DNA from 3 places in the Paenibacillus sp. FSL R5-0470 genome. Region 1 is predicted to be linked to each of the others. Evidence: predicted binding sites of a transcription regulator. Region 1 holds the regulator's gene; each other region holds the start of a gene.
What was found. The regulator LexA, encoded in region 1, represses DNA repair genes until DNA is damaged. The targets are predictions, from matches to a motif close to CGAACATATGTTCG.
Positions count from the first base shown of each region.

Region 2: MKY99_RS22805 (YolD-like family protein) is a predicted target of LexA. The motif match lies at 2,300-2,313, and genes of this name have one in related genera.
Region 3: MKY99_RS22845 (ImmA/IrrE family metallo-endopeptidase) is a predicted target of LexA. The motif match lies at 3,236-3,249, and genes of this name have one in related genera.

Region 1 covers NZ_CP150238.1:3,795,763-3,801,121, forward strand. The annotation lists gene MKY99_RS16620 (HAD-IA family hydrolase) at 1-547, opposite strand, end outside; gene MKY99_RS16625 (hypothetical protein) at 581-1,108, opposite strand; gene MKY99_RS16630 (DUF896 domain-containing protein) at 1,158-1,367, opposite strand; gene MKY99_RS16635 (LysM peptidoglycan-binding domain-containing protein) at 1,477-1,890, opposite strand; gene lexA (transcriptional repressor LexA) at 2,186-2,812, shown strand; gene MKY99_RS16645 (L,D-transpeptidase) at 3,085-3,423, shown strand; gene MKY99_RS16650 (hypothetical protein) at 3,573-3,953, shown strand; gene MKY99_RS16655 (hypothetical protein) at 4,189-4,767, shown strand; gene MKY99_RS16660 (MBL fold metallo-hydrolase) at 4,892-5,359, opposite strand, start outside.
Region 2 covers NZ_CP150238.1:5,149,959-5,155,317, reverse strand. The annotation lists gene MKY99_RS22820 (glycosyl hydrolase) at 1-722, shown strand, start outside; gene MKY99_RS22815 (PH domain-containing protein) at 805-1,293, opposite strand; gene MKY99_RS22810 (hypothetical protein) at 1,411-1,971, shown strand; gene MKY99_RS22805 (YolD-like family protein) at 2,354-2,689, shown strand; gene MKY99_RS22800 (hypothetical protein) at 2,686-2,850, opposite strand; gene MKY99_RS22795 (M15 family metallopeptidase) at 3,040-3,726, shown strand; gene MKY99_RS22790 (hypothetical protein) at 3,803-4,273, shown strand; tRNA gene MKY99_RS22785 (tRNA-Leu) at 4,435-4,520, shown strand; gene MKY99_RS22780 (DUF6809 family protein) at 4,629-4,982, opposite strand; gene MKY99_RS22775 (helix-turn-helix transcriptional regulator) at 5,036-5,359, shown strand, end outside.
Region 3 covers NZ_CP150238.1:5,155,740-5,161,098, reverse strand. The annotation lists gene MKY99_RS22870 (hypothetical protein) at 29-1,018, opposite strand; gene MKY99_RS22865 (sigma-70 family RNA polymerase sigma factor) at 1,015-1,509, opposite strand; gene MKY99_RS22860 (hypothetical protein) at 1,687-2,019, opposite strand; gene MKY99_RS22855 (hypothetical protein) at 2,128-2,301, shown strand; gene MKY99_RS22850 (hypothetical protein) at 2,426-2,587, opposite strand; gene MKY99_RS22845 (ImmA/IrrE family metallo-endopeptidase) at 2,664-3,206, opposite strand; gene MKY99_RS22840 (YjfB family protein) at 3,347-3,523, opposite strand; gene MKY99_RS22835 (hypothetical protein) at 3,673-3,819, shown strand; gene MKY99_RS22830 (NucA/NucB deoxyribonuclease domain-containing protein) at 3,898-4,329, opposite strand; gene MKY99_RS22825 (cytidine deaminase) at 4,437-4,853, shown strand; gene MKY99_RS22820 (glycosyl hydrolase) at 5,028-5,359, shown strand, end outside.

The DNA of each region.
Region 1 (5,359 bases):
AGCTTCCAGAAATCACGATGTGATCAAAGAAAGGAACGATTTCAGGTACGCCATCTAGTTTCTCTTGTTGCAATGCAGGGCATCCATTAGTCAGAAGCAATAGCTTCACTTTTCCCTTCAGTTCTTCAAGCACCTGAATCGTTTCTTCATAGATGTAAGGTCGATTTCTACGCTCTACTGCGAATTTGGCAGCTAATGTCTCAGCAAGAGCTTCGTCCTCTACACCAAGTGCTGCAAGACCACGACGCCATGCCTCTTTACGATATCCCGGTGCAAGCTGCTCCAATTGACGGAATTCCGGCTGTTCACCTGCAGTAAAGTTCCCCCAAAGTGCTTCAAACGGATTAATCCCAATCATCTTTGTAAACGGGTTCGTTTCGTAGGATTCATATAGTCCAATGGCTTCTTTACGCACCGCAAGTTCCAGTTCTTGTGGATCAATCGTATCCCCAGCGGCTTCACATGCAGAACGAAATGCTTCATTAACGCTCCGATCATCCCAGAGCAGTGTATCATCAAGGTCAAATAGTACGGCGGAAATTGGCATTACAGGTCTCCCTCTCCCATGGCTGGTTAATTTCTATTCGTGAACTACTTCAATCTGGTGAGCTTTTGCGAATGCTTCCAGTCGAGTCCCCATTGCATTGGTATCATAACGATTCATAAGTCTGGTAAAAATCCATTTCGTGCGTTTGCCTTTATGCTTAATTACAACAGCTCCACGCGAAAGGATGATTTTCTCAATATCAGAAGCTGGCAGATAACGTTCGCGGTTGAATTTTATAGTAGATAGTCTAGCATTCTCTACCTTCAAGTACGGACGTCGGAAGAACAGAAGTGCCGCTAGTAAGTAGTACAAAACGACTCCTAGCCAGTTCATAAGCATACCATTACCTTTGGCTTGGTCCACTGAACCAATCATCCAAAACATAGTACCAAGCACTAATAACACTACTGGAAATGCAATGTTACGGCCTTTAAAGGTTTCGCTGTTCTTACCAGGAGATTTAGATTTAGATGCGTAAATCGTTTCCTTCCCCTGTTTCTTTCTTTGCTTATTAATTTGCTGCGTGTTGCGTTGAACCATTCTTTCCCAAGAACGGGCCATATGCGTTCCCCCTAGTCATCCAGTAATATCTATGAAAAGGAACAGGGTGTTAATGCTTACGCCCCTTGTTACCTTGTTCATGCTCATCATTATCGACCAATTCAATCGTATTCAATTGTGCTCGGAAGTTATTGCGAATATTCCCCAAATAAATTTCACGAAGCTTGGCGCGTTCCGCCGTTTCCTCTTGATTAAGGCCTACGCTCTTCTGTTTGCGTGCCAATTCGTTAATACGCGCGACCAACTCATCAATATTCAAAACTTTCCCTCCCCTTATAAATTAATTCTAACTCTGCCATGAGAAAAAGAGCTTGTCAAGGTTTACTCCCTGCAAGCTCTTCATGTCCTCTTATTATGTTCTTAGAATATTAATAAATAGGTAAAGTGAGAATATCTCCAGCATTAATCTGACTACCTTTAATGCCATTGGATTTTTTAATTCCTTCTATATATACAGCCGTTTTCATATCAGAAGGTTTATTCTCAAGAGCAATACTCCAAAGTGTATCTCCACGTTCAACCACTACGCGCTTCTCATCCTTCATTAAAGTAGTAGATCCTGCAAATACATTACCTACTACTGTAAGTCCTGATAGTACGAGCACAATGATCAATGTCAGTTTAATAACAAAATCTCTTCGGAACAAACGCATCAAGCCTTCAAGCAAAAGCTCTGTAATTTCTTTAATCTGAGCTGAATAACGGGTAATAGGATTATGTCCTAAAGATTCAACCACTGGGGCTTTATCGTAGATGCTGCGGTATGTACTGTATTTTAACATGAATATCATCCTCCAAACACTTGTTCTTACTTTTGAAATTATAATAACACGAACATGTGTTTTGTTCAATACTATTTTAGAACAATTGTTCTCTTTTTTTCAGAGGTTACTATTTACCATATTCTTCATATAAAGAATCACTCTTATCGTTTAGATGAAGGAAACGCAATCAATACAAGACTACCATTTATTAACTCTTTCGAATTAATATTTATAATAGTTAGAACTTATGTTTGTGCGAACGGTAGTTCTATGTTATAATTTTCCCAAACATTACTATATGGGGTTGATTCCAATGTCAAAGATTTCAAGTCGCCAGCTGGCGATCCTGGAATTTATACGTAGCGAAGTCCGCAGCAAGGGTTATCCTCCTTCCGTCCGGGAGATTGGAGAAGCTGTTGGTCTTGCTTCCAGCTCCACAGTTCACGGTCATTTAGATCGGCTAGAGAAGAAGGGACTTATCCGTCGAGATCCAACGAAGCCTCGTGCGATAGAATTGCTTGGCCAAGAGGATTCCGAGAATGTCCATCATTTCGCGCAAACCGTCGCTCGCATTCCTGTCGTAGGTAAGGTTACCGCCGGGGTTCCTATCACTGCTACTGAGAATATTGAAGACTACTTCCCGCTTCCAACTCACTATGTTGGAGATAACAAAGTATTTATGTTATCGGTTCAAGGTGACAGTATGGTCGAAGCTGGGATTATGAATGGCGACTATGTTATTGTTCGTCAACAACAAACGGCTGATAACGGAGATATCGTTGTAGCTATGACCGAAGAAGATGAAGCAACCGTTAAGACTTTTTATAAAGAACGTGATCATATACGTCTTCAGCCGGAGAATCCGGCGTACGAGCCTCTTCGCCTTAATCGCGTGACCATTCTCGGCAGAGTTATCGGATTATTTCGAGATATCCACTAAGTATGCACTCCTACCAAGCGAAAACGGATACCGTCCTTTAGGACGGTATCCGTTTCTACGAGAAGTATAAGGATAGGGTATATCGTATAATATATACTTTCTTTTATTTTTTAAAAAAAGCTGTTCTGCAAATGCAGAACAGCTTTTTTATTGTTATCAAACTCCATTCATCAATTACAGAACATTTGTTCTCATAGGCTAAAATGACCATTTTTAATGAATAACCGTTTAGGCATCCTCCTCATATCTTAATTAGAAAGGAGTGTTGCACAATGCCAAATTACCGGATTATAGTTGATCTGACGCAGCGTATGCTTTATCTTCTTGATAACGACATTGTGATCAGGGGCTTCCCAGTCGGAATCGGTAAAATGTTAACTCAATCACCACTCGGTGAATTCACAATCATTAACAAACAACCCGATCCAGGTGGTCCATTTGGGGTCTTTTGGATGGGTCTATCTAAGCCTCACTATGGGATACATGGAAATAATGATCCCTCATCCATAGGGCACGAAGTATCCCACGGTTGTATTCGTATGTACAATAAAGATGTGTTAGCACTAGCTGCGATTGTTCCTATTGGAACACGAGTAACGATCAGGAATTAAATCTATCTCTATAGATAAACACGCCTCACTCATGGTTCAATGGAGGGGGCGTGTTTGTATTTATGTATTTTTGATGACCTAATAGGAATTATGTGGTTATATGTCGAATAATGTTAACAGGGTTTCAAATTGAAAGGAAGTGTCTCGTTTTGAACAACTCAAAAATTAGAACCCTCGTCGATTTTAAAGTCGATGCACTTGTTAAACTCTCTGGCTTATTGTTAAATAACGATCAAGCGAGTGGAAAAAAAGTAAATTTACTCACCTCATTCGGCAGTATTCAAGGGACCATCTCCCCTTCCACCTCCAATAAAGAGGATGTTTTTGACTTAAAATCTCTAATGGATGATGTCATTGTAGATGAATACATATCTTATTTAGGTGCGGAACATCCCGATAAAAATTTCAGCTATAACTTTGTAGTCCTTAATGATGTTTCTGTAAGACCCTATACTCACTATGAATCTCCGATCGAATACAAACAGCTAATTGTTTATACCGATCAAATCACAGCCTTCAATTTCTTATGATTTTGACATATTTATTTTAAAAAGCTCTCAACAAAGCACTCCAGCAGTTGCCCCAATTTTGCACTCAGCTCGCAAAATCGGCAGATCTCTGGGTGCTTTCTCTTTTTCTAATCAGTAGTCGTTTCCTAAATTCCCACGATTTTCGCTCTTAACAGATACTAGTAGAGAGAATTCAGGCATATCTTTCAATAAGCAATAAATCTTGCTCTACTGAGATCTTTGGAGGTGTGATTACATGCTGATTTTCTTGATGTATATGTTTGCCATTGTAGGAGGAATCTTAATTCTAAGTGCCGTTATTATAGAATTAAAAAAACTATCTACTTCTTCTGAACTTTCTAAGCTGTTAAACGCAACCTCATCTTTTAATATTATATTCACCAAAACATTCATTCCGCCCAATCAATCGCACTTGATCGCCCTTAATGAACCTTATAAAAAAATAGCAATAGGTACCAGCAATCCGAAAACAAGCAAAAAGGCAATAGCAAAGCTATACTCGTTCGACAATATAATGGGATCAGAGATTGTTGTTAACGCACTAACCCTTTCAAAAGTATCTAAACGACAACAAAACAGCAAATCAACTGCTTCAAGTGCGGATATTAATGTGGTTAATAGCGGTGACGAAGAGGCTGATGTTATCGAGGAACTTACGCTTAAAATATACATGAACAGCAATGAAATACCTGTGTATAGTATTTCCTTCTTGCCAGGCTTACTACCCATTCAACAATCCGATAATCAGTACAAAGAAGCTTACTCCCAAGTCCAACAATTACATGCGTTCTTCAGGTCGATCGTATCCGAATGAATGCCCCCCTTCCGCCTATTATTACTTCACTTTACCTTTCCCAATTAGAAATTTTGAAAACCTTAAGGAAAGACAAAAAAACGGTCCTTTTGGGGGGCCGTTTTCGCTGCATCCAACATTCATTTTAAAATTGCACACTAAATCCGTTAAATTGATGAATGCCCGTACCATGAGCAACAAGATCCCGTTCACGTAATTCACGAACTGCCTTCATAACCTCTTGCAAAATAGCTGGATCTAGACCCAACGTATTATGAGAGCCGAATACTTGAGATACATTTGGAATTTGCGCAATCTTTTCTAAAGAAGCCACTAAATCTGCCGGACTAGTAGAGGGATAAAAAGCATAAATTGGCGTAACATCATACAACAAATCCCCTGTAAACAGATACCCGTTGGTATGATCAAAGATGCTAATATGACCTGGCGAATGACCCGGCGTGTGGTAAATTTCTAATCTACGCCCGCCTAAATCAAGCACTTCTCCCTCTCGCAATAGAGCTGTTGGTTTCCCTTGATAAGGTGTATACGTATTAGGATCAAACGTCTCAGGAACAGGAAGAGTAATATCTCGGCTCATATCTTTTCTGAT
Region 2 (5,359 bases), 1.4 Mb from region 1:
ATGTGCTGGCACTAGATATCTATGATGGGGATTTTAAGGGGAGTCACTATGATAGTCTATGGGATCTGGGTCGTGGAAAAGTGATCGCGATTGGAGAAAATGGAGAGCTACCGTCCCCTGCACTACTATCTAAATCACAGTCTAAATGGTCTTATCAGATGACCTGGGGCAAGCTTCTTTATGAGAAGAATACCGATGCGGTAATTAGAGCCTTTATGAATGACAGCTTTGTATTCACGCGGGAAGAGTATGCTGCTGAAGCGGCAATTGTAGCCGCTAAGGGAGACAGTGTACTGCAGAGTGGACTATGGGGGCAATATTACAATAACATGACTCTTAGCGGCGCACCTGCGCTGACGCGAACCGATGCTAACATCCAATTTTCGTGGAAACAGGGTTCGCCTGATCCAGCCATTCGTGTCGACGCTTTCTCTGTACGGTGGAGTGGAAAACTGACTGCAGCCTATAGTGAAACCTATATCATTTACTCCTCCTCTGATGACGGGGTGCGGGTGTGGATTGATGGAGGGCTGATCATTGATAGCTGGGTGAATCAGAGTGGACAGGAGCGAAAAGGCAGTGTGAATCTGATAGCTGGCAAGCTACATGAAATAAAAGTGGAGTACTATGAGAATGAGGGGGACGCGCAAATTGTATTGCAGTGGGAAAGTCCTAGCCAACCCAAAGGGATTATTCCAGCAGGAGCGTTTTATCTTCCATAAGACGATATCCAAACTGATTCGAGCATCGGAATATTAGCGAAAAAGCCCCGGATTTCGGGGCTTTTTTTAATGTGAAAGAATCTTAGATTTGTTCACGGTAGCTAATGTTGTTGGCGATCTTCTCGTCACGAACAGCTTTGCGCAGAACATCTTTGACGGTTTGGGCATCATGGATTTTTCGGAAAAGAAGCTGAGGCGCTGAGGCATCATCAGAAAATACAGTTAATGTACCGATGCCGAGCATCCGGTCCATGATAGATTGTGCTACGGATAAATCGCGTACACGCAGTAATTCGATTTCTTCGACATTTTTACCGATAAGTCCGGTCTTTACCATAATGCGCTGGCTTGTAATGGTGTACGTAGTCGTGTTTAGGCGTACGATTCCTTTGAGGCGATCAGAGATACTGGCTGGTTTGCCTTTCCAGAGCACGACTTCTTGAGTAGCGTTTGGATTTGCTAATGGACGACGGGTGGTCACTGGAGCGGTTCCGTCAATGCTAGATCCGCATTCTCCACAAAATTTAGCGCCCTGCTTATATTCTGATCCGCAGGTTGTGCAATAAGGCATAAATACTCTCCTTCCCTGATTACAATTGAAATAATTATAACATAATAGTCATTTTACATAAATTTCATTTGCGCTTTACACAAACCGACATTATTCTGTTAAGTGGAGGGATAAATAATGAAAAAAGTGTTACTAATAGGAACGCTAATGCTGACTGTCATCCTTAGCGCCTGCAGCAATAATAATTCAACTTCATCGGCTCCTGCCTCGGAAGAAGAAGTGCAGGAAACCGTGCAAAACTTCTACAATGAAATGTCTAAACTTGATGAATTAGGAAAATCATCTTTAACGGAGTTCAACGAAGCTATTGCTGCTTATTCAGCAGGAGAACTTTCGGACAGGCAGTTGGAGAAGAAGATTAACGAATTCCAAAAGACCGCAACAGAACTATCCAATCAGGCTGAGAAAGTGAAAATTTCCTCTAGCTTGCCCGAAGACATTCGTAAACTGCTTGATGAGTCCAAAATTGCTTTTCAAAGTGCTTATTCTCTAAAAGAACAGGCCTCTCAAGGTGCTGATTCCGCAGAGGTCACTGCTGAGAAGTTCGAGGAATTGAATCAGAACGCTGACGTCGCGATGCTATACGGCATTTCCAAGCTTAATGAAGCAAGAGAAGCAACAGGACTCATCGATGCTGATGGTAAGTCCACCGCTGAACCAGAGAAAGTTCAAGAATAGATCGAAATTTAGACGCTGAACAGTTCAACTGTCAGCGTCTTTTTGATGCGATTTTGAGCTTGAGTAGAGGTAACACTGCCAATCCTATAAATAAGCCGGCTACGATTCCTTTTGTGAGGTCTGAGAGGGTACTGCTTCGATATACAAGGGGGTATAGACACAGGAATAATACGGGAATTAGGATGAGCTGGGCTTTGTTTTTTTTCAATTGGAAAGCTCCTCTCATTTAGATATTAATTATTATACAACTTTTAGATAAAAGAGGAGGATTTTAAAGTGGTATCTTTTTCCTGATTATTGATTATTCAGCGAAGGTGTGGATATAATACAAACATACGTTCGTATGTAGCGGAATGAGTATAGAAATTAGGGAGGGGTTACCATGGGCAAAAAGCTGGAGAAAAACGGACTGTGGGAAAGCAGTCGCATGATGCTGCCGGAGCATAAGGTAAGAATTATTAGGGATGAACGGGAGACCCTGCGCCGCATTAAGCCTATTCTGGATGAGCAGAAGCTGGAGGAGATCGAATGTACACTGGCCTTATCGTTACGGAGTCATGTGCGCGTCACTGTTGTGCTGTTTGATCCTTTTGAGAATACGACAATTAGTGGTTTTGTGACTTCCATTCACACCCACTCGCGTGAGTTTAAGCTGCAGTGGGCGGAGGAATGGAAGTGGATCAATGTAGATGATCTAGTGGAGGTTTACATCGTCTAATGCTGAGAACCGCTGACTTCACTTTTTTCATAAGCAATTAGGGTCACCGTTGGGTTGCCGGTCAGATGTGCAATGGAAGCTTCGGCATTTCGAATAATTTCGAGTGCTTCTTCCTGCTCGCTCAGGGCAGCAACTTTATAGCTATCACTATGAATGTCCATATGTGTTCCCACCTTTCGCTAATATTTTGCCCTTTTTTGTAGAAATGATCCAAGGTGAAGAAGCTATGAATAGGTGCTTTTCAGGGGAGATCTCGGGGATACCGGGGTCTTTTTTTGCAGATGCAAGCAGGGGTATTAGTACAAGCGAATGGGGAAGCGGGATCATTGATTATACCAAGGGGTGATTCTATGCTGACTTTAGATCAAGTGAGGGACAAATCGGCGGCGAGGCTTGCTGGGCTTCATCCTGTTTTGGCAGCAGGGGCGAAGGCTTTGATACAGCAAAGCTATGCCAGAGGAGTGCCCATCGTTATTACTCAGGGATTGCGGTCGATTGCTGAACAAAATGCCTTGTATGCGCAGGGGAGAAGTAAGCCTGGACCTATAGTTACCAACGCCAAGGGTGGAACCAGCTATCACAATTATGGCCTTGCGTTTGATTTTGCGCTTTTGCTGCCGGATGGAAATAGTATTTCCTGGGATATGAATCGTGATGCTGATAAAGATAAAATAGCGGACTGGCAAGAGGTTGTACAGGTGGGAAAACAGCTAGGGCTTGAGTGGGGAGGAGACTGGACGTCTTTTAAAGATTATTCACATCTGCAAATGGCCTTCGGCTTAACTACGACTCAACTTCGGGCAGGTAAACGTCCTACGACGGATCAGGTCAATGAAGCTTTAAAAAGAATTACTGGGGAGGATGACCAGGTGAACAAAGACGTTAAAGTAACGATAACCTTAAACGGCACTAAACTTACGGATGGTGTTCTTGATACCGGCGTAACGTATGTACCCGTGCGTGCTCTGGCTGAGGCGCTTGGAGCAAAGGTTACGTATGACGCAGCAAGCAAGACAGTGAATGTAGTAAAAGAGTAAAGCTATTCATGTATAGACAATGCCACCCAAGGGGAAATTATCAGTGATAACTAACCATAAAGGGAGGCATAACACTGTGAACAAGCTAATAACAAGCCTTGCATGCGGTACTGTACTGTCAATGAGTATAATGGGAGCTAGTTACGCTAATCCAATCGGGTCAGCCGCTTTAGGCGGTATCCCGAACGCGAATACGGGCATGGATGGTACCGTGAATAACACTCGGATGATGAATACGGAAGGCAATCTAATGAACGGCACCACGGGAACGATGAATCAGCATGAGAGCATTATGAAAGATAAGATTCGCACAGGGGAAAATTATAGACCTAACACCAATAACTACAATGAAAATTACACCCGGGATAACTACAACAGAAATACGGTAACTCCACTATCCAACACTACAACGGATGGTAGATATCGTGCCACCAGTACAACTACAAATACTGGGACTACCAGCAGAGGATCTAACTGGGGCTGGCTCGGATTGTTTGGACTCTTGGGCCTTGTCGGAATGAGAAGCAGAAGTGACGAACGCAGATAATCGACATGCCAAATAACCCGTGTCGGCACACACTGGAACGGGTTATTTTTAATGTGATAAAACTTTTTTTGAAAAAGGGATTGCGCGTTATCGATATTCATGATATTATATTTCTTGTCGCGTTATACGTAAACATCGTATGAAGCAACAACACATAATATGCCGGGGTGGCGGAACAGGCAGACGCACAGGACTTAAAATCCTGCGGTACGTGAGTACCGTACGGGTTCGACCCCCGTCCTCGGCATCACAGTGAAAACCTTGAGAAATCAAGGTTTTTTTGTTTTTCTTGATTAATTTCGAAAGGGAATTGTATTTAGAACAATTATTAAGCGCACAGGATTTACTCCTTTAATTATGGAGTTTTGTCATGAAAGGTACCCAACTTACTAGCAAGTTCCTCTTCCCCGGTTAAGACCTCGACCATGATGCCTGCCCCCAAGCGAAATCCATACTTGAAAATAGATGTTAACTCCATACCATGAGTTTGAGCATATAAGTCTAATAACGCTTCTAACTCGTCGAATTCCTCCTCTGAAAGTCGCTCCTTCCAAATCTCTATGATTTCAGATGTTTTTTGGCTTAACTTAAAGTATTGTGGGTCATTAGATATGACATTTTCATCTGGATGTAAGCTACCATGATATAGCCTCTCTAAAAGACTCCTCATTTTCTCATCCCCTTCTTTTATAATGTACTTTGTATTCAACAGTGATTTTTATAAATGGATTATTGTTTTTGGCATATCAGAGCTTTTCTTGAATGAATCATATCATAGATTATCATTATTTTGTAGAGTATACTACGTGGATTTTATGGTTAAGACAACTAGATAATGAATCTAAAAGAGGTATTACCTTGAAATCAGAAGAAATATTTGGACAAGTATTAAGGAGCACTCGGAAGAAGCAAAAGATGAGTCAAGAAAAATTAGCATTCCAAAGTAATCTTGACCGAACCTACATATCTATGCTGGAACGTGGCGTTCACCAGCCTACCCTAAATTCTTTGCTATCTCTTGCTGAAGCTTTGAACATGAAGGCATCGGAGTTAGTGGAGCTTGTGGAGGAAAAGATATCTGAAACC
Region 3 (5,359 bases), 1.4 Mb from region 1:
CTATACTCTCGGTTTCCGACCATCATTCTTATGGTTTCATACTATCCCATAGCAGCTGGAATGCCCCGGACTCGACCTCGAAGAATACAGGTGCCAGACCGTAACGTACTAGCCCTTGACCAAACAGCGTCAGCTCTACCCGGGCGTTGTCCTCCAGCTGGAGATAGAGAACCTTGCGGTCTTCGCTGTCGTAGATGCCTTGCGCGGTAAGAGGCTCTGCTGCCAGCGGTTCGGCTGCTTGGAGTGCCTTCAAGAAGCCATTAAGTGCCTCGTCGTCAGCGAGCGGTGTGTACTGCTGCTGTCCGTTGTTCCAGCTGTCGAAGCTTTCCCACTGTGCGGAAGTAATTCTACCTTCAAGATTTAGCTTGCCAAATAGATCAGCGCCGCTGTTTACGGTGATCCCGTTTGTATGCTCATACAGTTCGGCGAATACCTCGCCGTTGATTTCCGAATAGGACATAATCAGGAAATTGGAGTCATATCCCTTTACGGAATAGATATCTGTTTCGCCGATGTTAGAAGCTAACTCAATATATTTGTCTTTACCGCTCCACTCATCGATGCCACCTGTAGTACGTCCAAGCTTGTCACCGCGCAGAGCGGCAGCATCGGCTGCGTTGATTCGAGTCGCAGACTGTGTATAAATGTTATCTTTATATACGACTAGAGCGATCATATCTGCCATAACGCCAGATTTGGTATCCGGCAGTTCCAGCTTGGGGATGACAATGCTTCCGGACGCATTTGTGCCAGAATTGCCTGGTTGGCTTGGACCTGGAGTTACCTGAGCGATTTGCCCTTGAGTACTCTGGCCGTTTAACTGCTGCCATATATTAGGTGCAGCTAAGCCGATCCCGGCGGCGAGGACGATACTTGCCGCGATATAAACCGTCTTGCGTGGACGTTTCCGTTCCTGCTGTTGCTCCAGTTTGTCTATCAATTCTTTTTTCATCTCTTCACCTGGTTTCATAGAATCCACCGCTCTCTTGTATGATGTTCGAAACTGATCTTCTTTCATTGTGATTCCACTCCTTCCAGCTCCAGTTTTAACAGTTGCCGTCCCCGTTGAAGTCTCATCTTCACGGCAGACTGACTAATCTGCAGAATCTTGCTGATTTCCTGGATGGGATAGTCCTCGTAATAATAAAGATGGATTACGGTTTTATACTTCATAGGCATCGCCATAACTAACTGCAGTAGAGCCAAATCCTCGGGGGTGTCTACCGCAATCGGCTCAGCATTTTCCAGCTTAACCTCGCGCTTGCGCCAGCCTCTGCCCAGTAATGTTTTACAATGATTGGTGATTACTCGGATCAGCCATGCTTTTTGATGTTCAGCGTCTTTGAACTTTGGTGCTTTTTCTATCAGTTTGATGAAGGTATCCTGAGTGGCCTCTTCGGCATCTTGGCGGCTGCCTAAATGGACCAAAGCAATCCGGAACAGCATATCTGCGTAGATTTCGTAACTCTTTATCACATGATTTCCCGGCCGGGTCATGGATCGTTGCATGATTCTATGCCCCCTTTACCTATAACACCATTTAGGACGGCATTTGGTCACATTATGTTCCTGAGAAAATTTGTTAGCGTCTAGATCAAGGGTCAGAATCTAAAAAAGGTGCGATTGCCCCAGCAGCCATATCATGACTGTTGAGACAATCGCACCTTTATAATAGAAGTTCCCCCTTTAGGGGAGGGTCTCCTCACTATGTTTATATGTATAGTTTGGATCAAACCTTTTTACAAGAGCCATGCTATATTGATAAATCCGATCCTTCTCTTTTCGATAAAAGTATCTTGCGTTAGGTTCATCTGCAAAAATCACTGTTGTACTTACGACGGGAGCCTTACCAATCTGGGTATAGACTTTATAAAGATCTTCATTCTTATAATCTCTCGTAGCTACCAAATAATGAATCACTTCATTATCCATATGATTTCGGAAGGCCTGAAGCGCTAAAGAAGCGACTCCATATACAATAACGAAGGTAATAAGGATTATTTTTGTTCTTTTCTTCATTAATTCCCTCCATTTAGCTAAAATGTATATATTATAAGATAATATATTGTGACTGGTATGTCATATCTATTGTATCTTGTAATTTACACATTAGAAGGGAGGAAGAACATGATGCAACAAGAAGAAAAAATACAGGAGCTGGAGCGGCGAATTAAGATATTAGAGAATCATACTAATCCGAAGCTACCAGGTCTGAGAATCTTATGGTTTATTATTTGGGGGTTCGTGGGCATATTCCTCATTCTAACTCTTATTGGTGTGATTCAGTTTGTATCCGCATAATAGAGAGCTTACTATTACAAATAAGGCAGCAATTTAACTACCGATAGGTAACCCGCGTAGGTAAAGAATTGCCTGGGTATACTATACTTGCTGCCTTTTTATTATGAACTTACACAAATCATCTTCAGTCTTCTTTGGGTTCTTGCAATAAAATGGAGAAGGTCCCCGTTTCATGATCCACTTCAATCGACTCGATCCCAACAAAATCCGGAATTTCGGGGTGTACTGCATCTACGTTATAATCTGGATGAGTCATCAATAATTCAATTACTTTAATGGCTTCCATATCGATCCCCCTTGCGAGAAATTCCACCATAATTAATGGTCCTTCATTGCGACTACCCTTATTATCTCCGCAGTCATTATTGAATATGTGTTAATCGTTCTTCGTTTCTTCCCATCACGGCCAATAATTGCCCCTGAAAAACACGTCTTTGAATTTGATCAATCCGCTGTAAAGCCAGCTCGCTTGGCACTTGAAATTCTGCTGCAAGATAGCTGATTGCATCTTCACGTTGCTCAGGCAATGTCATGCGGGAGATCATGGAGTAGGGCATAGCTGCATAAAGAATAAATCGCTCAGATTCATCCTCCTGTGCCCGCGTAAAATGTTCTGGCATCAATATTTGATCAGTACCATGGCGGAGCAGATGACAGAGCTCATGGAGAAACTCTAGCCGCTGCAGACTGGCTGGAAGCCGGTTGTCTATAAACATGGTGTACATCCCCGCTGATGCTTCGATGCTCTTGCTTCTTACATCCAAATAATGAACCCAAATATTAAGCCGTTCTGCAATATAAGCAATCGAAATTTGCGAAGGCTGAGTAAGGTTCAGACGCTTGTATAAATCTTCTGTCCACTTCTCCAGCGCAGTCATTTGATAATAGGATTTCATGTTATTCATATCATTCACCTCATTCAGAATCAGTTATAGGATCGTATGTTCGCATAAATGAGCAAAAGAAAAGCCCGAAGGCTATGTAAAGTAAAAAACATAAGGACACATAAGAACGAGTGTTCTCGTGTGTCCTTAGCATAAAGCAATTAAACACTAATATCAAGTGTTTTTCCTAAATTCGGAGCAACGCTTTTGCCCAGCATTTCCACCATCGTTTGACTCTGGGTTTCAGCCTGATTTTTGGCAATATTCATGACTTGTATTCCTACATTTTGAGCTAAGGATGCCTGGCTCATTGCCATTGATAATGCGGCTATATCCATATTGCACCTCCTTCGTGTATATCCTGTTTATCGACAGTGCCTACCTAATTCATTAGGTGAATAGCATTTGTTTGCCAGTTCGCCCAAACGGCTTATCTCCTTTTTACATATCTTGTGCTGTAGTCATTAATCATTAGGAGGAATTAATTATGGGAATGGAACATTGTGGTTGTAACGTAGGTCCTGTAGTAAGCCCAGTAAATGTAGGTCCGGTGTGTAGTCCTTTTACTTCAACAGGAGCTATTCTGGTACTCTTCATCTTGCTGGTTATCATCACTAAAGCTTGCTTATTCTAAGCTAGCTGATGCACATTGTAGCCCCATCCGGTATTCCGGATGGGGCTATTCTTTTGAAGCACTGTTCACGTTAGCTTATTATTTGAACATAAATTCTACGCGGGTTCCATCCGCATAATCTTCTAACTGATTGCCAACCCAGCTTCCTGCACCGCGGTTATCTTTTGGGGTTATGTATTCAATGTCGGCCCCTTTGCCGCCTTCATTACACATGGCCATGGGCCATTCATCGCGGTCGTAGCCTTTTTTGGTGGGGATCCCTTTTAAGGATTCTTTGCGGTTGTCTTCAGCCTGCTCACGGTTAATCGTGCACGTCGCGGACTCCCCTTTAGCAATCGCGTCCTGAATGTGCTTAGCAGTCTCAGGATAACGATCTGATGGGAAGATCAGCTGAACAACTTCTGAATCAGATGTGGACGAGGTGGTTGACGGATCTCCGTTCTGTTCATACCAGTAACCGCCCAAAGCAAGTAACACAATAATGATGAGACTGGTGAGTAATTTCTGTATTTTCAAATCTGCTCCTCCTTTTTTGGAACTTAAAATAGTATATCTTATATCATAATGCAGTGCGATTTAATATACTTAGGAAAAATAAGAGGAGGACGGAATTGGATATGGAGTATTTGATTACGATTGAAGATCAGACGCTTATAGCCTCAGCTGAAGATATTATTACTAGACGCTATGAATGGGGAAGACACCATGTAGGGGCGGCGCTCCGTACTAAGACGGGGGAAATCTTTACAGCGGTACATGTAGAAGCTAGCATGGGACGAATTACAGTCTGTGCAGAAGCGATGGTGATTGGAAAAGCGATATCCGAAGGCTACAAGGAATTTGATACGATTGTTGCGGTAAGGCATTCTGATCCGGACAGCGAGGAAAGAGAAATTAAAGTAGTTTCTCCCTGCGGGATGTGCCGTGAGTTAATTGCTGATTACGGGAAGGATTGCAAAGTTATTGTATCCGAGGACGGCCGATTAGCTAAATATGATATTTCTGAATTACTACCGCTGAGATATACGAGGTAAATTGGAGATATAGTCAGGAGCCGCCAGGCTCCTTTTTTTATTGAGCCGTGAATTTATTCAGCAGTTCCTTACACTGTCCTAAATTAATTTACAACTTCATGTCCATTCGCTGAGTTCATGTCACTATTGTCCCCATACTATAACTTAAAAAAAGTTAAAAGGATGTGAGAGTGGATGGAACAGCGCAATCTTCGAAATATGGTTGATTCGGCATCGAGGTTTGTGAGCGATGTTCAGTGGCAAATAGCGTATCGTAAATTGCAAATGGCTCCGGCGGATTCGGAAACGGTACCTTCTGCTCGGAAATTGTTGAATACCCTTTATTTTCTGCAAGGAAAAGGATGGATTAGTGGACAACATGATTATTTGGAGAGCGCGGATGAGTTCAATGGTAAGCTGAAAAATACTAGCGGGCAATACGCCGCCCTTCACGGCTATGAGCTAGGGGCAATCAATAATCAGACGGCGGCGCTAATAGACAATCAGCGGGATTGGGTCGTTAGCAG